One region of the Priestia sp. LL-8 genome, then DNA from elsewhere that is predicted to be linked to it. Evidence: riboswitches for the same ligand, from Rfam matches in the RefSeq annotation. Region 1 holds a riboswitch; each other region holds the start of a gene.
The links. Region 1 has a riboswitch for cyclic di-AMP ahead of U9R83_RS20135 (dicarboxylate/amino acid:cation symporter). Riboswitches for the same ligand answer to the same signal wherever they lie in the genome.

Region 1 (5,502 bases):
TTCCAAATTGAATAATGTCATTTTCAATTCCTACATCAATCAGTACTCCTCCGAGTCCAACTCCTCCCGCTCGAATCCGTTCAGCAAGCGTTCCTTGAGGAGAAAACTCAACTTTCAGCTTTTCTTCTGTCATCAGCGTTCCAGCCACTGGATTCGATCCAATATGAGAAGCGATTAGCTTTTGAATTCTTCCTTGGCTTACCAATTTTCCCGCACCAATATGAGGAAAGCCTGAATCATTACATATCAATGTAAAATTTGATTTTCCGCTTTCAATAAGACCGTCAATGAGAGAAGGCGGGCTGCCTACTCCGCCAAATCCTCCTATCATCAGCGTAGCAGCATGATCCACGTACTCAATCGCTTGTTCCACAGTTGTAATCTTTTGAAATGAGTTTTCGACCTTTGTCACTCATTTCACCTCATTTCCCTGTTTTTCATTTTGCACTTCATGTAATGTTTTCGAAAGCAGATCGACCGCTTCATCAAGTTGACGACGAGTAATCGTAAATGGTGGCGCAATAATAATACCGTCTCCTTCGACTCCGTCTGTTCCTGCTTGTGAAGGATAAAGGAGAAGACCATTTTTTTGGGCTTTACTTATTACGCGCGCCGTCATATTTTCCGAAGATGAAAAAGGCTCCTTCGTTTTTGGATTTTGCACAAGCTCAAGACCAACTAATAAGCCTTTGCCACGTATATCACCAATGATAGGGTAAAGAAGTTGAAGCTTCTTCAATTTCCCTACTAAGTAGTCTCCTTTCAGTGCTGCTTCTTGAACAAGATCATGCTTTTCAATATAGGTTAAAACAGCGATCCCTACAGCGGATGACAGCGGATTAGCGCTTAGCGTATGTCCGCTCATAATTAATTTGGATCCGTTCATGATAGGTTCAATCGTTTTGCTGCTAGCCAACGTAACGGCTATTGGTGTATATCCTGCTCCCACTCCTTTTCCAAGCGTCATGATGTCTGGTTTAACTCCCCAGTGCTCATACGCAAACATCACGCCTGTACGCCCAACTCCAGTCATGACTTCATCGGCTATCCATAACACATCATATTTATCACAAATTTCTCTTATCACTTCATAATAGCCGGGAGGAGGTGTAAGGGCTGCTCCGGCTGCTCCTACAATGGGCTCTGTAATAAAAGCAGCAATATGTTCAGGGCCGGTTCGTTTGATAACTGTTTCCAATTCGTGTGCACAAGCAAGATTACAGGATGGATAGGTTTGCTGAAACGGACATCGATAGCAATAAGGAGGTGAAACCGAAGGATAATCTTCAAGCAGAGACGAGAAGCGTTTTCGCCTTCCAACGTGCCCTGACATAGACAGAGCTCCTATTGTAATACCGTGATAGCTCATCCAGCGTGACAAAACCTTTGTTTTGGTTGGCTTTCCTTGCTCTTGAAAATGCTGAATTGCCGTTTTCATAGCCGTTTCAGTCGCTTCGGTCCCGCTGTTAACAAAAAAACTCCACTGGAAATGATTGCTACTTAATTCACATAGTTTCTTAGCTAACGCTTCTGTTGGATCACTTGTGAACTGCGACCGATATACAAACGCAACTTTCTGTGCCTGATCGGTCATTGCATCAATAATTTCTTTTACGCCGTGTCCGATACTTGCTGTAACTGCCCCCGACGAAGCATCTATGTATCTTTTTCCATCTTGGTCGTACAAATAAATTCCTTTTCCATATGAAATAACTGGATAGTCATCGTCGAGCAGCGGCTTTATCACATGGGTCTTATTCATTTCCGCACTCTCCTTTCAAACACATACTCTTATTAAACTGTATGCTGAAAAGAAGAGTTTCTTGCCAATAAAAAAAGCCCTAGCATATAGCTAGAGCTTTTACACGTATTAAGCTGATTGCGTTACAGATTTATCGATACGCTTTGCTTCTGACTCAGCCACAATAACGGCACACGCAGCGTCTCCTGTAATATTTACAGATGTACGAAGCATATCAAGCAAGCGATCAATTCCAATAATTAATCCGATACCTGCTACAGGCAGGCCAACCGAACTTAGTACCATTGCTAGCATAATAAGGCCAACTCCCGGCACGCCTGCTGTACCAATACTAGCAAGCACCGCTGTCAATACAACCGTCACAAGAGCGCCCAGCGACAGGTCAACGCCGTATACTTGCGCAATAAAAATAGTCGCTACACCTTGCATAATTGCCGTTCCATCCATGTTAATGGTAGCACCTAACGGCTGAACAAAACTGCTGATGGACTCAGGGACACGAAGATTTTTTTGAGCTACATTCATTGAAATCGGAAGCGTTGCATTACTGCTTGATGTACTGAATCCAACCGTCATCGCAGGAGCAAAACCTTTAAAAAATTCAATAGGATTACGTCTGGCCATAAGAGCGACCGATCCCCCATATGTTACGATTGAATGGATGAACAGCGCGAGCACGACTACAATCATGTACAGCCCCATTGCTTTAATTGCCTCCCAGCCTTGACTTCCAACCGCGGTTGCAAGAAGCCCAAATGTTCCGTAAGGAGCAAACTTCATCACCAGATTTACAAGATACATCATCAATTCATTGCCTTGCTCGAGTAAATTGTAAAGCCCTTTTGTTTTACTTCCAAGCATCGTAATACCAAAACCGATAAAGATAGAGAAAACGATAAGTTGAAGCATATTCCCTTCAGCCATCGCTTGAATTGGATTGACTGGAATCATATTTAAGAATGTCTCTCCAACCGGCGGTGCTTTTTCGGCTTCAAAAGAAGCGTTTTTTGTATCAAAAGATCCAAACGTACCTGGTTTAATTGCATACGCTAAAATTAAACCAATAATAATCGCAACGGTTGTTGTAACTAGGAAGTAGGAAACTGTTTTAGCCCCGATTCTTCCTAGTTTTTTAGGATCTCCTAAACCAGCTACCCCTAACGTGATAGAGAAAAACACAATTGGTACAACAAGCATTTTAATTAAGCTTAAGAAAATTTGGCCAAGCGGTGTAAACAAGTACTTGTCCAGCGGAGCAAAAGCACTTGGAGCAAAAGCGTTAATCAACACTCCTACAACAGCACCAGCAATTAGCGCGATAATGATCTTTGTCGATAGCTTCATAGATTTACCTCCCATAAATAAATTATATTAGAATGATTCTAACTACCATACTTATTTTACCATGCATTGATAACGATAACACTCAAAATATACAATATATTAAAAATTTTCAGATTAATAGTTTAGGAATATTTTTAGCTATACAAAAAACCATGAGAATATCATGGTTTCATAGACCTGTTATTCCCTCACTGAATGCTTACGGAGTTAGCTGTCGGATTCGGGTACGTGAGTTACCCTACTTGATTCATTCAAGATTCACCCCAAGTACATTACGCACAAATATGGGTCCCCCGTTCTCTTATAAAACAAAAGAGATTAAGCAAATAATTTTCTTTAATATTTTTTCATGATAATAATTGTTACTTTAATTAAAATTCATTTCATATGTTTCTGTCAAGTTTTTATTCAAAAATAATGCATGATTTTATCATAAAAAGTTGAGAATTGTTAGATTTCAAAATATTTACATCATATTTCAATAAATAAAAAACACTTATTTAACAAGACTTATAATCTAATTGATAAAAAATTAATTCAAAAAATAGTTTGTAAAGTGAACTTTCTTCTTATTAAATTACATTCATAAATTCGCATAATTATTCTAACGTCCGCGTACTTTACTGCTTTCACAAATATTTTACTCATCAAAAAACAACTCTTTTCAACTGTTGATTTTATCCTTATCGTGCTGCTTGATATAAACTCCCTAAAATTTCACTGACTTTATTGGCGCAAAGAAATGGACATTATCAATTCGCCTTATTCTACTTAATTCTACTCACGATAGGAGTATGGATTCCGTAATATTTTTAAAAAAAGAGCGGGTAATGATCATATAAAACTATCGGAGTTGGAGCGGTACAAGTTCTTTACTTTTTAGTTATTCGCTTTTGTTATTTAACACATAAAAAAAAGAGGCGGTGACGGCCTCTTTTTTTTATACAGTAACAGGTTCAGAACTTGCTTTGCGATTCTTTAATTTTTCAACAATGTCACGCGCTACCCACACACCACACGCACTTGCCTGCGCGAGTCCTCGCGTAATACCAGCTCCGTCTCCTCCGACGTATAAACCGGAAATTTCAGTTTCAAACTTATCGTTTAACTTCGGACGGGCTGAGTAAAATTTCGCTTCCACACCGTAAAACAGCGTATGTTCAGATGCTAACCCAGGCGTTACATGATCCAGCGCTTCTGTCATTTCAATTAAGCTTTTCATCGTGTTGTAAGGAAGCACTAAGCCCAAGTCACCAGGCACAGCTTCTTTTAACGTTGGTTCTAAAAAGCCTTCTTTAATTCGAGTTGCTGTTGAACGACGGCCCTTTAAAATATCTCCATACTTTTGAACAACTAAGCCCCCGTTTGACAGCATATTAGCTAATCTTGATACTTCGTGCGCATATTCGTTCGGCTGATCAAATGGATCCGAAAATTTATGAGAAACAAGCAGCGCAAAGTTCGTATTTTGACTTCCAAGCTTCGGATCTTTGTATGCGTGTCCATTTGCTAACATAATACCTGAATGATTCTCTACTACCACATGTCCTGAAGGATTGCTGCAGAACGTTCTGACTCTTGTACCTACAGACGTATTGTAAATGAATTTCCCTTCGTACAAGTGCTTGTTGATTTCTTCCATAACAACGTTGGATGTTTCTACTCGAACGCCGATGTCCACTTGATTGTTAATCATTTTTAAACGGCGTTTTTTTAGTAAGTCGCTCATCCACTTCGAGCCGTCTCGACCTGGTGAAACAACCACTTTATCAGCCGTAATTCTTTCACCATTTTTCAATTCAATACCGCGCACGATATGCTGACCATCTTCTTTTTCTGTTATTAAATCGGCTACTTCCGTTTTATACTGCATATCAATTTTTTCTTTTAAGTATTCATAAATGCTTTTTAAAATTTCTAAATTTTGCTCTGTTCCTAAATGACGCACCTGGGCACGCAATAGCTTTAATCCTGCTGCGTATCCGCGTTTTTCAATTTCACGAACTTTATCAGTTAACGGATCCGTAATCGTATCGGTTGCTCCGTGTTTTAAATTAATTTCATCCACATATTTAATTAAATCTACCACCTGTGATTCAGACAGATAATCCGTCATCCAGCCTCCAAATTCACTTGTGATATTAAATTTCCCGTCTGAATATGCGCCGGCTCCACCGAAACCATTTGTGATAGAACAAGCAGGCAAACAGCCAGCAAACTCTTTTTTGCCAACCGCAGGCGGACATTTTTCAATTTTTTTCTGAAGAATCGGACAATTACGTCGATAGATATCGTGTCCTTTATCGATTAATAAAATAGTTGCTTCCGGTAATTTTAACGTTAGCTCATAACAAGTAAAAATCCCAGCGGGTCCTGCCCCTACCACAATAACATCA
Region 2 (5,502 bases), 3.4 Mb from region 1:
TTGGAGCTGCTGCAAGCTCTGCGTTCGATTGCCGCTTGCTAATTCTTCTAAAATCGCACGCTTTCCTACAATATCAGAGGATGAAAACTGCATGCATTTGACCATAAAAATGCGTTCCTCTTGCTCAGTGGGATCGTAACCATAAGAAACAGCCACTTCTTGCAGTGTCTTAAGTGTAAGTCCCAATACAAAAGGAATATCAATCGCCAGTGTAAAAATTCCACCTACTCCGGTTGTAGCTCCTTGCAGCTGTGCATTCTTTTTTCGGACTTCAATAAAATACTCCGCCAATTCATCCATTTCCTGCAGAGATAAATGCTGAATATCCTCTATTGAAAGCTGCTTATTTTCTTTTAATTGGGCTGATGCTTTCTCTAGCGTGGCAGACGTATTAGCTAAATACTGGCCTCCATTATCAACATACTTAGCAATTTCATCTAATAATTTTTCTATTTTTTGATGAATGAACTTTGGCGTTACTTTATCTAAAGCTGAAAAAGGCAAGCGAGCCAGCCGCTCCCAGAAAAAAAGTCCTTTTTGGTCTTTCTCCCACTTTTCAATTTTTCGTAGTTCTATTCTCAACTGTTCATGCTCTGACATATCCTCACTCTTTTCCTCGATTTATCAGCTCTGTCCTACTTGTTTATTCCGCACATACTTAATGATAAAAAACAACGCAATTAAAACAACAATTCCGATTCCAATCGGCTGCATATATTGAGACACAATCGGCCCCACCTCTTTCCACTTAGGTCCTAACTTATATCCTAAATATACGTAAATAGCCGTTACTGGAAGCATCGCAACAAATGTGTAAATAGAAAACAGCCAGACATTCATTTTTGCCATCCCGCACGGAAAAGAGATAGCGGTGCGCACTCCTGGAATAAACCGTCCAAAAAAAGCGACCCCGCTGCCGTACTTATTAAAAAAGCGATCGGCAGCGTCGATTTCTTTTTCTTTCACCAAAAAGTATTTTCCATATTTTAAAACTAGCGGTCGTCCACCGTAACGTCCCAGTGCATAAAGAGTCAACGGTCCACAAACACCCCCTACTGTACCTGCAAGGATAGCCAGATACAAGTTCATATCACCTTGGTACACCCAATACCCTACTAAAGGTAAAACAAGCTCTGCCGGGACAAACTCAAACGTTAATGCTAAAATTACGCCAAAATAAGAAAGCTGTTTTAGCGCTTCAATTAAAGAAAGTAAAACCGACTCTAACAAAAATTCTCCTCCTCATGTTATTAAATCTAAGACCACAAAACTATAATTTAGCCGATTGATAGATAAAAACCAATGCGACATAGTTTTTTCCTTTCCCTCTTTACGTATGACGTACTACAAAAGTTTCAATAAAAAAAGCGCTAGTTTTATCCAGCGCTTTTATAGTTTAAAGTTAATTTGAATAATACCTACTTTACGAAGAGCATCGTATAAAATAACTAAAGCCGGTCCTAAAAATAACCCGACAAAACCTAAAAGTTTAAATCCAATGTACAAACTAACTAGTGCAGCCAAAGGTGAAATACCCATATTTGTAGAAAATACTTTTGGTTCTACTACACGTCTTACTACCGTAATGACTCCAAATAGAATAAATAAGCCGATTGCTAATGAGTCATGCCCTTGAGTAAGAGCAAAAATCCCCCATGGAACGAGAACCGAGCCTGTCCCAAGGATTGGCAAGATATCGACAATTACAATTAATAAACTAAGAAGCGCGGTATACGGAACATCTAATAGCCAAAGCCCTATATAAGCCATTACAAACGTCATGACACTTAAGATAATTTGTGCCTTGATAAAACCAACCCCCGCTTGGATAAGCTGAGTGATGACAACTTGTAGCTTATATTTCGTTTCTTCTGTTAAAAATGACTTAATTTTATTTTTAATAGCAGGCAGCTCAAGGCTGATAAATACAAGCGCTACTAAATAAATAAGAAACTCTAATAGAAACCCAGGAACAGTAGCGGCAAAGCTGATGATAATTTCCACCGTACTTTTTAACAGAGAATCTAATGAATTTACGGTTTTTTCAAGCGTGCGCTCGATAGAAGAAATCACTTCTGTAGGAAGAGCGTTTGAATAGTACTTCCACTTAATAATGGTTGGGTAAATCGCGGTTTCATAGATTTCTTTTACAAATGAAGGCGCTATTTTTGAAAGAGCAACCACTTGCGTAACGATTGTCCGAACAATAAAAAATCCAATAAGTATCAGCGAAACAACATATAAAATGAAGGTGGTAAGCACTGCATAGACTCTCTTCATTTTAAAAGATTGATGCAATTTCTGAACAATACCCTCAAGTGCTAATGCTGTTAATAAAGCAAACACAATCGGTAAACTGTAAGGGATTAACAAACATACGATTACTATCGAGGCGATGACCCATATTCGCTTTTTCCACATACTCTACTATCCCCCTACTAGCTAAGCTATCTCTATATTTACTGATAAAGAAAGGAACCAGTGACTGCTTTATGTAAGAATAAAATTTGGATATTTTTATACCTGATGTTACATATTATAGGGTCAATTCCCATAATAATAAAGGAATTATTATGAAAAAAGCTACTTATTCTAATTTTTTGAATAGAATAAGTAGCTTTTTAATTTATAAATTAGCCGGCCCTCATGACCTCTGTACCTTTTTTAGGATCAAATTTGCCTTCGGATTTAGACATTACAATTGCTGCTAGTGTGTTTCCTACTAAGTTAACAACCGTACGTGCCATATCCATGATTCTGTCTACTCCAGCAATGAAGGCTAATCCTTCTGCGGGAACACCGATTGTTCCAAGAGTAGCCAGTAATACAACAAATGATGTTCCTGGCACTGCAGCCATTCCTTTCGATGTAACCATCAATACAAGAATGAGCGTCAGCTGTTGAACGATCGTTAAATCAATACCATACACCTGCGCTAAGAATAACGCTGCAATCGCTTGATAAAGAACGGAACCATCTAGGTTAAATGTATAACCAATTGGTACAACGAACGATACGATAGCTTTTGGACAGCCCATCTTTTCAAGTTTTTCCATGATACGCGGAAGAACTGTCTCAGAACTAGATGTACTGTATGCTAACAACAGTTCATCTTTCATATAGCGGAATAAGTGGAAGATGTTAATTCCTGCCCATTTAGCAATTCCTCCTAATACAACAAGTAGGAAGAAAATTAACGCTAAATAAACTAAGATAACAAGCTTTCCTAATGAAAGGAGTGAATCTAAGCCAAATTTTGAAACCGTTACACCAATTAAAGCAAATACACCAATTGGAGCCACTTTCATTACAAGGTTTACCACGTGAAACATTGCGTGAGAAACGCCGTCGAAGAATTGTACAACTGGCTTTCCTCTTTCCCCAATTGCTGCTACTCCAAGTGCAAACAACACTGTAAAGAAGATAATTGCTAGCATATCTCCTTCAACAATTGATTGGAAGAAGTTTGTCGGAACAATGTGCAAGAACGTTTCAGCCACTGACTTTCCTTCTTGCTGTTCGGATGTTTCAACGTATTGTGAAATATCACTCTTCTGTGCTGATTGAATGTCTACACCTTGCCCAGGATGAAAAATATTAGCAATCAATACACCGATTACAATTGCAAAAGTCGTAATAATTTCAAAATAGAGAATTGTTTTAACGCCGAGCTTCCCGACCTGTTTACCGCTACCTGCTCCTGCAACCCCAACGACTAAGCTTGAGATAACAATTGGAATAACAATCATCTTAATTAATCTTAAAAATAAGTCTCCTAGCGGCTGTAGGTATGTTACTACACGCGGATCGTTAAACCAAATTACCCCTACAAGAACACCGAGGATTAATCCGGTAAAAATCTGCGTAGCCAAACCAAAACGAATTTTTTTCATAGATGTACCTCCCCAAAGATGTATGACATTTGTATATACTTTTCTGAAAAAACAAAAAAAGACTATTCTTAAGAAAGAACAGCCTTTTACTTACGCTATTTTGGGCTCTTTCTCTCAATAAAGCAAACGGGGTTAACTGTCGGATTCGGAATTGAGAGTTTCCTACCTTTTGTAAGGATTCACCCCAAGGCAGCTTTACTGCCGATAATGATTCCCCCGCTCTATACGATTAAGCTTATTATTCAGTTTTTATAAAATTAAAACGATCTATACGTTGTCATACGTTTTTTACAGTCAATAAAACTAAACAGAAGTCTTACTTTTACTTAACTTTATACTGCACAAATATTAATTTACTATTTTTCGACACGTTTTGTCAATACCTATGTTTATAAAACGCTTTCAAAAGGCGATAATATATATTTATGCAAAAAAGCTATTGCAACATTGCAATAGCTTTTTCTTGCTCTTTGAGTCTCTATTAGAAGTTTAAGGGACTAAAGAACACGCGTATTTATTTTATAAAAATACAAAATATAGAATAGCTGCTAAAACAATTCGATAAATTGCAAATGGCACTAATTTGATGCGATTAATTAATTTTAGGAAAAAGCGAATGGATACCAGCGCAAAAATAAAGGCGCTGATAAAACCGGCAATAAAAAACGGTAGTGCATCTGATGTGAAGTACTGCCAGTTTTTAATCAATGAAAGTCCGCTTGCTCCTGCCATGATTGGCACTGCCATAATAAATGTAAAATCTGCGGCTGCCTTATGGCTCATTCCAAGAAGAACCCCTCCTGAAATCGTTGAGCCTGAACGAGAAAAACCTGGCCAAAGAGCAATACATTGAAACAGTCCTATACCTAGTGCTTGTCCATAAGACATTTGGTCCACCGTCTCTACACGCGGACGTTTAGGTCCAAACAAATCTGCTAGAATCATTAATACAGCTCCAACCACTAAGCCAATTAGCACCGTATTTAAAGAAAACAAATGTTCATCAATGTAATCATCAAACAAAAGTCCTAACACTCCTGCGGGTAACAGACCAACAATTACCTGCATTAAATTCAAGCGATTTGTCGGTCCAATTGGAGCAGCTGGTTTTTTTCCCAATCCTAATAAATTAATAAAACGATCTTTAAAAATAACAACTACTGCTAAGATCGACCCTAGCTGAATAACAATTTTAAATGTATTAGCTACTGGAGATGAAAATAATTCTTTTGAATTCAACCACAGGTCATCCACAATAATCATATGCCCAGTTGACGAAACAGGAGCAAACTCTGTTAAACCTTCTACAATCCCTAAAATGATTGCTACAATAATTTCCCACATAAAGCTATATACCTTGCCTTTCTTTCAAATTAATAAGCTTATCGCTTCGTTTTACATGCTCAACTATTTTCCTATTTTGACACTTGCTTTTTTATCATAATTGTTAAAACTATGAAATACAATGTGTATTTGCAAAAAGATAAGAATCTTTAATAATTTGTAATAAAAACCTTACATGCTAGAACCCAAAAACAAGATATCAGCTTTTATTTGTTTTAAAAAGCAGTCGCTGTGTTCGGTATACATTCCGGGCCCTTAGCTAAAA
Region 3 (5,502 bases), 820 kb from region 1:
TTCATTGCTAAGCCAACATCAGCTTGAGCAAGTGCAGGGGCATCGTTTGTCCCGTCACCTGTCATGGCAACTAGCTTTCCTTGCTGCTGTTCGTATTTAATCACTTGAATCTTGTCTTCTGGCTTGCATTCCGCAATAAATTCATCTACTCCCGCTTCTTTTGCAATGGTTGCTGCGGTTAACGGATTATCTCCTGTACACATGACTGTTTTAATGCCCATTTTACGAAGTTCATCAAAGCGTTCTTTCATTCCTGGTTTTACCGTGTCTTTTAAATAAATCAAGCCATAAATTTTATCATCAGCGGCGACGGCAAGCGGCGTGCCACCAGCTCCTGCAATTTCATTTGCTTTTTGCTGTAAATCAGAGGGAACCATCCCGCCCTTTGACTCTACCCATGCCGTGACGGCGTCCACTGCCCCTTTTCGTACAGATACATTCTGTAAGTCAATGCCGCTCATTCGCGTTTCCGCTTTGAATTCAACAAACGTTCCTTCGGTTTTTCTAAGATCTTCTACTCCCATGCGATTTTGAATAAAATCAACAACTGAGCGCCCTTCTGGTGTTTCGTCATAAAGAGAAGAAACAAACGCCCATTTGTAAAGGTCACGTTCGTCTATGCCTTCTACAGTCGTTAATTGATGAGCCATTCGGTTTCCAAACGTAATGGTACCGGTTTTATCTAAAATAATTGTGTTAATGTCACCTGCTGCTTCTACTGCTTTTCCTGACATAGCAATCACGTTAAACTGCGTGACTCGGTCCATCCCAGCAATTCCAATGGCCGATAATAAGCCTCCAATTGTTGTAGGGATGAGACAGACGAGCAGTGAAATTAAAATGGCCGTGTCGAGCTTAAAGTGTAGGTAGTTTGTAAAGACAGGAAGCGTCACAACTACTAGTAAGAAAATAATCGTCAGACTTGTCAAAACCGTATTTAGCGCAATTTCATTTGGTGTTTTTTGACGCTGTGCTCCTTCAACAAGCGAAATCATTTTATCTAAAAACGATTCACCTTGCTCACACGTAATTTTAATTGTAATTTCATCACTGACAACTCTTGTACCTCCAGTTACAGAGTTAAAGTCCCCGCCTGCTTCTTTCATAACAGGTGCCGATTCGCCCGTAATAGCCGATTCATCAACAGACGCCAGTCCTTTAATGATTTCTCCATCTCCAGGAATCATCTCACCTTGTGAAACGACGACGATGTCTCCTTTTTTTAGTTGCGATGCCGAAACTTGTATCATCTGCCCGTTTTGAAGCTGATTAGCTGTAATATCGCCTTTAGATTTCTTCAATGAGTTTGCCTGTGCCTTTCCTCGTCCTTCTGCTAATGCTTCTGCAAAATTAGCAAAAACAATGGTGAAAAATAACACGAGAGATACGGCAATATTAAAGCCTGCGCTTACTGTACTTTCTCCGAAAAGGTCTGGAACAACGGCTAAAAAAAGTGTAATAACAAACCCGATTTCTACTACGAACATGATAGGATTTTTTATCATTGTTCTTGGACTTAGCTTGATAAAAGCCTGTTTTAATGATTGAATAAAAATGGATGAAGCTTGTTTATCTACAGAACCTTGAATGGGACTGTTGTGATCCAATTCAAGATCATTTGCAAAATTCCGTTTATTCATTATGATCCTCCGCTTTCTTTATTACAGTGTTAAATACTCAGCAACCGGTCCAAGTACAAGCACTGGGAAAAACGTAAGTGCTCCTACAATAACGGTAGTTCCAATTAAAATGCCGCTAAATAAAGACGTATCCGTTTTAAATGTCCCAGGTGTTTGGGGAACAAGCTGTTTGGATGCTAGTGAGCTCGATACCGCCAGCATTGTAATTAGTCCGAAGTAACGTCCAATATACATAACAATTCCCGTAGAAATGTTCCAAAACGGCGTTGCGTCACCTAATCCTTCAAAACCGGATCCATTGTTTGCTGCTGACGACGTAAATTCATACAGTGCCTGACTTAACCCGTGAAAGCCTGGATTTGATATACCTTCCATTCCTAAATGAGTGGTAAGTGCTACAGCTGTTCCTCCTAAAATTAGCAGCGGCTGCAGGATAAGCGTCACGGCGATTAGTTTCATTTCTTTTCCTTCAATTTTTTTACCTACGTATTCTGGTGTTCTTCCAACCATTAAACCTGATAAAAATACGGCGATGATGACGTACATCATGACATTCATAAATCCTGCTCCGACACCGCCAAATACGGTATTTAACATCATATTTCCAAGCGTTAACAACCCGGTAAGAGGCGTCAGGGTATCGTGCATCGCGTTCACCGCGCCTGTTTCACTTGCTGTCGTCACGATGGCGTACAGCGTTGACATACCGACACCAAACCGGACTTCTTTCCCTTCCATATAACCGCTCGCTTCATTTAGATGAAAAGCATCAAGTCTAGGGTTACCGCCCCACTCTGTTACAAACGCTGTGCTTAAGATAACGATAAACAGCATACTCATCGATACAAACAAGATGCGACCTTGTTTACGCTGTCCGATCATTTTTCCGTATGTGAAAGGAAGTGCGGTTGGTAATAAAAGCATAAGGACAATCTGTAACACATTGCTCCACGCATTGGGATTTTCAAATGGATGGGCTGAGTTGACACCAAAAAATCCCCCTCCGTTGTTGCCTAGCTCTTTGATTGAAAGAAAAGAAGCAACTGGTCCCCTTGCAATTTGCTGTGTTGCCCCTTCTAATGTATGGGCAGTCACCGTTCCGCTTAACGTTTGAGGGACACCTAAAAACGTAAATAAAATACCTGTTATAAAAGCAATAGGAAGTAAAATACGCGTAATTGATTTTACAAAATCAACAAAAAAGTTTCCCATTTCTTTCCCTGCTAGCCCGCGAATAAAAGCGATTGCTACTGCAAGTGCTGTTGCTGGTGCAGCAAACATCATAAATACAATGGCGGCCATCTGTGAGAAATAGGACAAACCTGACTCACCGCTGTAGTGCTGCAAGTTCGTATTTGTCATAAAACTAATGGCTGTGTTAAAAGCAAGGGCCGGATCCATTCCTTTTATGTGGCTTGGGTTTAGCGGCAGTACCCCTTGGAATCGGAAGATAAGGTACACCACAAAAATCATAAACGTATTCGCCAACACGAGAGCCAATGCATATTGCTTCCACGTTTGATTAAGCCCTTTAATTCCTGCTGCTTTAAACATCACTGTTTCTATCTTTCCTATCAAGCTAGTGTTTTTATCGTTTGAAAATACATTCGCTATATAAATACCTACGGGCTTTGCAATAAGCGCTACAAAAATAAGCAGCAGCGCAACTGATAGTAGAAAAATCCCCACGTTTTATTCCTCCGCTTATTAAAATTGTTCTGGATTTAACAGTACATATACTAAATAAATTAAAACGGTAATTGAAATACCTAACAAAATGAACGACATGTTCACTTCTCCTCTCTGTCGTCTACTACATGAGACGACCAGCGAATAATTCCGTACATAGCAGTCGCTAATAAGGCAAGCGTTCCAAGCATCATCATATCCAAGTTGCTTCCTCCTAACTGTTTCCTGACAAAAATGATAGCTTCTAAGTTTAGTGACGGTTTCTTTTCATAAAGCATCAGGTCCAAAAAAGCTAACCGCGAGACGTGATGCTATTTTTTTTCACTAAAAAACCGCAGAAGAGAGTTCTCTTCCGCGGTTTAATGCACGACAAATAAGCCGTGATTGACACGAATTTTTTACTCCCAAAACGCTTACGGAGTTAGCTGTCGGATTCGGGTTATGGAAGTAACCCTACTCAGTTAAGAGATTCACCCCTAGTACATACGTACAAAATATTGGGTCCCCCGCTCATAATTGATTAAGCGTATATTTGTTATTTAATTTTTAGACTTAATGATGACTTTTACTGCTGCGTTTAAAACTTTGATTAGCCAACGTAGACAAATAGCGGTTTGCTAGATCAAAAGATTGCTGGTCGCACATTGCCCGATATTCAATCATTTGAATCATTTGCTTAGATAAATGCATCTGGACGCTCCTTTCACCTATATTTTGAAAGGAGCGTACTATCCGCTGTTATAGAAAACGACCACGATTACACCATCCTCTCTCTTAACGCTTACGAAGTTAGCTGACGGGTTCGGGTCAAGAAAGTAACCCTACTCAGTTAAGAGATTCACCCCTAATAATTGGGTCCTCCGCTCTTTCCCTCTCTTTCAGGAAAGACTCAGCGTTTCACTGTGGAACGTTTCATGAGAGTAATCTTACTCCTGTTAAAATTTACTGTCAACAACATTTTTTGAAATTTTAAAAGCTTTATTTTTCTATATTTATTCATTATTTTAAAATAATAGTTTTGAAAGAAAAAAAGCGTTCTTATCTCCTCGATAAGAACGCTTTTTTTAGCTCATTTTCTCAATTTCATTTACAAGAATTGAAATGGCATCCGTTTTTGTTGCTTCACGCATTGTACGCTTCATTGTACTTGCCTGCTGCTGAAGCTCATTTACTTCACGCAAAAACAGTTCTTTTGTTAACTGTTCTTCTTCTACAACCATACAGTAGCCTTTTTTCTTAAAGGATTGTGCATTTAAAATTTGATCTCCGCGACTCTGTGCCTTTGATAAAGGAATAATCATCATCGGTTTATGAAGAGCTAAAAACTCAAAGATGGCATTGGATCCACCGCGTGTAATCACATAATCAGTTGCCGCTAAAACATCCGGAAGCTGTTCATTTACGTATTCTAACTGACGGTAGCCCGACTCTTTTTCAAGGCTTGTATCAATATTGCCTTTTCCGCAAAGGTGTACAATTTGAAATTTCTTTTGCAATTCAGGCAAAGACTCTCGAACAATTTCATTGATGCGGCGCGCTCCTAAACTTCCGCCCATAATGGTTAAAATTGGGCGCTTATCATAAAAGCGAAGCCAGCTTTCCCCGTTCGCTGCGCTTCCGCTAAATAACTCTTTTCGAATAGGTGAACCAACAACCTGCACTTTTTCTTTTGGAAAGTAGTTTGCAGCTTCATCAAAAGAAGTGAAAATTTTAGTGGCAAATTTCTGCGCAATTTTATTTGCTAGTCCCGGTGTTAAATCACTTTCATGAATGAACACGGGAATGTTTAAAGATTTAGCAGCCATTACAACAGGAACTGTGACAAAACCGCCTTTTGAAAAAACAAGAGAAGGCTTTAGTTTTTTCAGCACGCGACGCGCATCGCCAACCCCTTTTGCTACTCGAAATACATCTTTTACATTTTCCATATCCACGTAGCGACGAAGCTTCCCGCTTGAAATTGCATGATATGGAACGTTTAATTTAGCAATTAATTCTTTCTCAATACCATTGTGAGAACCGACATAATGGATATCCCATTTTTCACTGTCTAATTCTTTCATAATCGCAATGTTTGGCGTTACGTGCCCCGCTGTTCCGCCTCCGGTAAAAACGATAACTTGCTTACTCATTTTTTCTTCCTCTCTTTGCATCACTTAATCAATCTGTTTTG
Region 4 (5,502 bases), 130 kb from region 1:
CTTCCTGCACCAATGAACATTAACAAAACCATTAAAAAGACCGTTGCGTCATGCAGGTGAGCTAAATCAATTGTATTAAATCCAGCGGTTCTTGTTGTTACCGCTTGAAAATAAGAAGCCCATACTTTGTCTCCTAATGATAAATTTCCGAGCGTATGCGAATTGCCGTACTCTAAGAAAAAAATAAAAAGCATAGCAGTCACGTTAATGGCGAACGTGCTGATAATCATAATTTTTGAATGCAGCGTTAGTTTTTTATACGATTTTTTCACCCACATATCAGCAAGAACGGTAAATCCTAACCCACCAATAATGAACAAAAAAGAAATCGTTATATTAATAATGGGATCTCCTACATACTGAACTAAGTTATCAGACAGTAGTCCGAACCCAGCGTTATTAAAAGCCGAAATTGAATGAAACAAGCTAAAGAATAGCCCCTTAGACCACCCGAATTCCGGAACCCAGCGTATCGCTAAAAAGATAAGCGCAACAAACTCAATTAAAAATGAAAAGATAAACAGCCTTTTAACTAGCAGGACAACTCCGCCGACGCTCGTCTGATTTAACGCCTGCTGAACGAGCATACGCTCTTTAAATCCAATTTTTTTACCGAGCATCATAAAAATCAGCACGGCAAATGACATAATGCCAAGACCGCCTATTTGAATTAACAGCATAATAATCGTTTGACCGATGACGGTAAAACGTGTACCTGTATCTACGACGGCTAAGCCGGTTACTGTCATAGCGGAAGTTGACGTAAAAAGAGCGTCTACCCACCGGATTGGCTCAGTAGTAGAAAAAGGCATCATCAATAGAAGAGCACCAATAATAATTCCTCCACCAAAAATAGAGAGCAACAGCTGCGGAGGGGTGAGTTTAATATTTTGTTTTTTCATGTGTTAAACTCCTTCTTCTTCAAAACGGTTTAAATCGCGATTATGTCCGATGACAATAAGCATATCTCCTTGTTCAATTGTTTCATGCGCCGTAGGCGAAATCACCATTTCCCCGTCTTTTCGCTGAAAGCCGATAATATTACAGCCGTACTTTGCGCGAATATTTAAATCAAAAAGCGTTTTATTATGAAGCTTCTTAGAAGCGACAATTTCAACAATACTATAGTCTTTAGACAGTTCAATATAGTCAATAATTTTTTCTGACACCACGTGATGAGCAATCCGCTTAGCAATATCGCGCTCCGGATGAATGACTTTATCCGCTCCTATTTTCTCCAGCACTTTTTGATGATACATATTCACCGCTTTTACCCATACTTGCTTAACGCCCATATCTTTTAACAGCATCGTTGCGAGCACGCTTGCTTCGATATCGTCTCCAAACGAAATAAGAGCATGATCAACATTGCGAATACCTAGCCCCTTTAAGCTAGCTTCATCAATCGCGTTTGCTTGCACAACATATGTAGCTAAGTTGCTAAATTTATTTACTACCTCCTGATTGCGGTCAATAGCGAGCACATCCACATCCAGATTAGCAAACTCTTCAACCAAACTGCCTCCAAAACGACCTAATCCTAATACAGCAAACTGTTTTTTCATAATGTATTTATTCCTTCCTTCAACTGCTGTGTGTTCTCTTAGCTTATACTTTTTCTAAAAAATTACATCTTTTTCTTAAAAAAAGCGCAAAAAAACACAGGAAGGCTCCTGTGTTTTTTCACACTCTTCCCCCTCAAAACGCTTGCGAAGTTAGCTGTCGGGTTCGGGTTTTAAGAGTAACCCTACCTTTTTAAGGATTCACCCCGGAGCACAATATGTGCGTAAATAATGGGTCCTCCGCTCCGTAATGGATTAAGCGATTTTTATTCAAATGTCTATGATCTATTTTTTAGAATGATCGATTCGATTCATGATACGTTTCACTTCACGAAAGCTATCTTACTCCTGTGGATTTTGTCTGTCAAGATATTTTTAGCGAAGACTTCACTTGCCCTGCAAGCTGCAAAAATCATATAAATCTAAACTGACAATCATTTTGTGAAATTGATCAAATAAATTAATAACAGCCAAAAGCTCTAACAGCTGCGTATCACTGTAAAATTTCTTTAATTGATCCATATCAGCATCGGTCAACTCCCTTGGACGCACTCGGTATACATCAATAAATCGAAACAGCAGCCGGTCTTTTTCTTCCAGCTCTTTTTCTCTTAACACTTTTTGATTAAGCGTCTTATCACCTACATATGACATGCTCATACACGTCTCACAGCCGTTAACACCTGCTAGATAAAGCCTAGTTTTTTCCTTGGTCTCTTTTTCTACTATATCGCTGTTCCAAAGCGTGTCGTAAAGCTCATCATACAACCTTTTTACATGTGGAATTAAATTCAATGCTTTTTCAAAATTTGTTCCCTCTTCGTTTGTTAATAAAACTCTTGCCATTTTTCACTCACTCCTTTTTAATTATTATAGTAAGAAAAATAGAGATTTTAGATTACATATAAAACATCTTATCTACTATTACTAATCAAATGAAACGTTAATGAGAAAGAAGGTTTTCAATTGAAAATTGATGAAATTGATTTATCGATTTTGCAGGCGCTGCAGCAAAACAGCCGCCTTTCCTTACGAGAGCTAGGAAAACAAATTAACCTGTCTGCTCCTTCGGTGGCAGAGCGAGTAAGACAGCTAGAGAGCTTTGGTGTTATAAAAGGATATACAATCGATATTGATTATGAAAAGCTGCACCTGCCTGTATCGTGTTTTATTGAAGTAACGATGAAAAACGGAGAGCACGAACGTTTTAAACGATTTATTTCTCAGTATCCCTACGCTTTATTCTGTGAACGCATCGCCGGGCAAGCCTGCTTTATTACAAAGCTTCAGCTTCCTCATCTGCACGTACTCGAACAATTTATTAACAAAATTACACCTTATGCCAAAACGATTTCACACATCGCCCTTTCTCACGTGGAGATGGCTCCTGCATTATTGAGTCATTTAAAAGATAAAAAGTGATTGAGACATAACGACATCCGTTCACCCTGCCAATAAAAAAATCCGAATGAGTTTGATTCTTCATCAAGAACCAAACCCGTTCGGATCTCCCTTCAACGAAAATATTTTTGTCTCAGCCTCATGGATTCGTCCAACAGCATAAAAAATAACCCTCCAAAGCTGGAGGGTATAAATTTTCCGAATAATGAAAGTTTTACAATTTTATTTTATCAGGTGCTGACATTTCTGTCTACTTAAAAATGTAAAAGAGCTCTCTATTAACAGAAAGCTCTTTTACCTGCTTGTTTTTTGAAAACAATCAATCTATATAAAAGGGAACTACCTAAGGTTGAAAGTCACGTGAAACCTTGGCAGTTCATCCTGGATATACCGGTTGATATGATTCAAAACAAGTTCTTTCATCATTTCTTCTTTGACTTCTGATTCCGTTTTTTTATCTTTTTGTTTTAAAATAAGAATATAATAGACTTTACCCATTTTAATGGGCTCACTACACTCCCCGATGTGCTGTTTTTTTAAAACATTTATAAAAGAGGGAGATAGACTTGAAAGCTTTAGATTATCAGCATTCTCTAGTTTGCTGATTGTCTGGACATCAGCATATTCTTTTTGAACGTCTTGAAGCGATGTTCCTTTTTGCAGTTCAGCCGAAGCGGCCTCGGCATCATGTAAAGTGGAAAAAGCCAGCTGCGTAAAAGATACGCGCGTTAGATCGTTTTCAATATGTTTATAGTAAGCAGTTAGTTCATAAGACGTAATTTGTTTACGGAAATATTCTTCTAATTTAAACTGATTCGTTAGCTGGTTGGTTACATCACTAGAACGAATATTTAACACTTCATAACCTTGTTTTCTTGTATCCTCGTCATAGGAGCGTTTAATTTGCTTCCACATATCCTCAACTTGTTTTTGTACTTTATCGCTTGTCTTTAGATACGAAATTAAGATTTTTTGCATAACAAGCTGCCGCAATAACTCTTTGCGGTAGCTTGTATCATTTAGCGGAGCATCTGGATTTAAGAACCCTTTAACGGCTAAAAAAAGGTTGAATTCAGCTCCTGTCACCTTGCCTCCTTCATACGCTGCCACTTCTTTGACAGAAGATAGCTGACTAATTTCTACAGAAGGAAACATCGTGTTTGAATGCTTCCCTCCGCAGCCTGTTAGAAATCCGAACGCTGTTAATACTGCTAGCAGCAGCTTTAACGGTGTTGAACTCATCCATTGTTATCCTGCTGCTCTGAAAGCTTCAGAGCAATGGTTTGTTTTTTTCCATTTCGGTACACGTCTAATTTTACCGTGTCTCCTACTTTGCGTTTTGTGTATAGATATTGACGTAAATCACTGGATGTTTTGACTTCGTTTCCATCGATTGCAACAATCACGTCTTTTGATTGTAAACCTGCATCAGAAGCAGAAGAGAATGGTTCAACCGTTGTGACGACAACTCCTTCAGACGTATCGCTTGTTAGGCCTAGCTGGTTTTGTTTTGTTGCAGCTGAAAGCTGACCTACATCTTGAAGACCTACCCCCATATATGGACGCGTTATTTTTCCGTTTTTCATCAGCTGTTCAATCGTCGGCTGCACTTCATCACTTGGAAGAGCAAAGCCGATGCCTTCTACATTGTCTTCTGAAATTTTCATACTGTTGATACCGACTACTTCACCGGAAGAATTGATCAAGGCCCCGCCGCTGTTTCCTGGATTAATCGCCGCATCCGTTTGAATTGCATCCACGTTCCAATTGTCTGAAATAGGGACAGAGCGTTTTGCTGCGCTCACGATACCTTGTGTGACCGTACGAGAAAATTGTTCACCAAGAGGATTTCCGATTGCAAGCACCGTTTCACCCGCTACTAAATCCGATGATTTCCCGAACTTCGCCACTTGTTCAACATTTTTGTCAGACATCTCAAGCACCGCTAAATCCGTTAGCGCATCAGCTCCGACAATTTTAGCTTTTTCTTTTTGTCCGTTTGAAAGTGACACTTCTACTTCGCTTGCGCCATCAATAACGTGGTTATTGGTCACAACGTATGCTTTTCCATTTTCTTTTTTGAAAATAACACCGGAACCCGTTCCTGCTTCTTGCGTTTGGGTATCTCCAGAAAATGGATTTGTTTGCTGTTGAATATTGTTCACGCCTACAACAGCAGCTGATACTTTATTTACAACTGAAACAAGATCTGACTGATTCACGGTTGTGCTTACTGTTCGAGGCGTTGTGCTCGTTGTTGTTGCGGTTTGAGTCTGCGTTGTTTGATTCGCTGTTTGCGTATCAGCTGAATCCATTAACCCCAGCTGGGGAGCACCGTATAGCACAATTCCTCCTCCAAGTACTGCTCCTGCAATTGAAGATGCAATCACTGGAAATAAGCGTCTTTTTGGAGGTTGTGATGATGACGCAGGCTGATACTGATCATAGCGCTGCTGGCGGTTTTCGTATTCTTCCTTTCGTTCTTGTTCTCTTTCATAATCACGTGGATCCATGAAAAACACTCCTTTTAACGTAGCAA

Region 2: linked by a shared signal. The riboswitch ahead of U9R83_RS02305 (cation:dicarboxylate symporter family transporter) and the one ahead of U9R83_RS20135 (dicarboxylate/amino acid:cation symporter) in region 1 are both predicted to bind cyclic di-AMP.
Region 3: linked by a shared signal. The riboswitch ahead of U9R83_RS27705 (potassium-transporting ATPase subunit F) and the one ahead of U9R83_RS20135 (dicarboxylate/amino acid:cation symporter) in region 1 are both predicted to bind cyclic di-AMP.
Region 4: linked by a shared signal. The riboswitch ahead of U9R83_RS19445 (potassium channel family protein) and the one ahead of U9R83_RS20135 (dicarboxylate/amino acid:cation symporter) in region 1 are both predicted to bind cyclic di-AMP.

The regions. Positions count from the first base shown of each region.
Region 1 covers NZ_JAZAQH010000001.1:3,834,782-3,840,283, forward strand. Annotated here, with positions in the region: gene U9R83_RS20125 (CoA transferase subunit A) at 1-412, opposite strand, end outside; gene U9R83_RS20130 (aspartate aminotransferase family protein) at 413-1,762, opposite strand; gene U9R83_RS20135 (dicarboxylate/amino acid:cation symporter) at 1,871-3,106, opposite strand; cyclic di-AMP (ydaO/yuaA leader) riboswitch at 3,287-3,441, opposite strand; gene U9R83_RS20140 (NAD(P)/FAD-dependent oxidoreductase) at 4,047-5,502, opposite strand, start outside.
Region 2 covers NZ_JAZAQH010000001.1:424,494-429,995, reverse strand. Annotated here, with positions in the region: gene U9R83_RS02320 (EcsC family protein) at 1-600, opposite strand, end outside; gene U9R83_RS02315 (DedA family protein) at 625-1,230, opposite strand; gene ytvI (sporulation integral membrane protein YtvI) at 1,390-2,421, opposite strand; gene U9R83_RS02305 (cation:dicarboxylate symporter family transporter) at 2,634-3,893, opposite strand; cyclic di-AMP (ydaO/yuaA leader) riboswitch at 4,000-4,139, opposite strand; gene U9R83_RS02300 (undecaprenyl-diphosphate phosphatase) at 4,413-5,237, opposite strand.
Region 3 covers NZ_JAZAQH010000001.1:3,011,633-3,017,134, forward strand. Annotated here, with positions in the region: gene kdpB (potassium-transporting ATPase subunit KdpB) at 1-1,640, opposite strand, end outside; gene kdpA (potassium-transporting ATPase subunit KdpA) at 1,662-3,323, opposite strand; gene U9R83_RS27705 (potassium-transporting ATPase subunit F) at 3,348-3,428, opposite strand; cyclic di-AMP (ydaO/yuaA leader) riboswitch at 3,726-3,866, opposite strand; gene U9R83_RS15280 (hypothetical protein) at 3,882-4,019, opposite strand; cyclic di-AMP (ydaO/yuaA leader) riboswitch at 4,092-4,234, opposite strand; gene U9R83_RS15285 (undecaprenyldiphospho-muramoylpentapeptide beta-N-acetylglucosaminyltransferase) at 4,394-5,461, opposite strand.
Region 4 covers NZ_JAZAQH010000001.1:3,706,041-3,711,542, forward strand. Annotated here, with positions in the region: gene U9R83_RS19440 (TrkH family potassium uptake protein) at 1-902, opposite strand, end outside; gene U9R83_RS19445 (potassium channel family protein) at 906-1,565, opposite strand; cyclic di-AMP (ydaO/yuaA leader) riboswitch at 1,690-1,834, opposite strand; gene U9R83_RS19450 (hypothetical protein) at 1,950-2,408, opposite strand; gene U9R83_RS19455 (Lrp/AsnC family transcriptional regulator) at 2,529-2,984, shown strand; gene U9R83_RS19460 (peptidyl-prolyl cis-trans isomerase) at 3,303-4,205, opposite strand; gene U9R83_RS19465 (S1C family serine protease) at 4,202-5,476, opposite strand.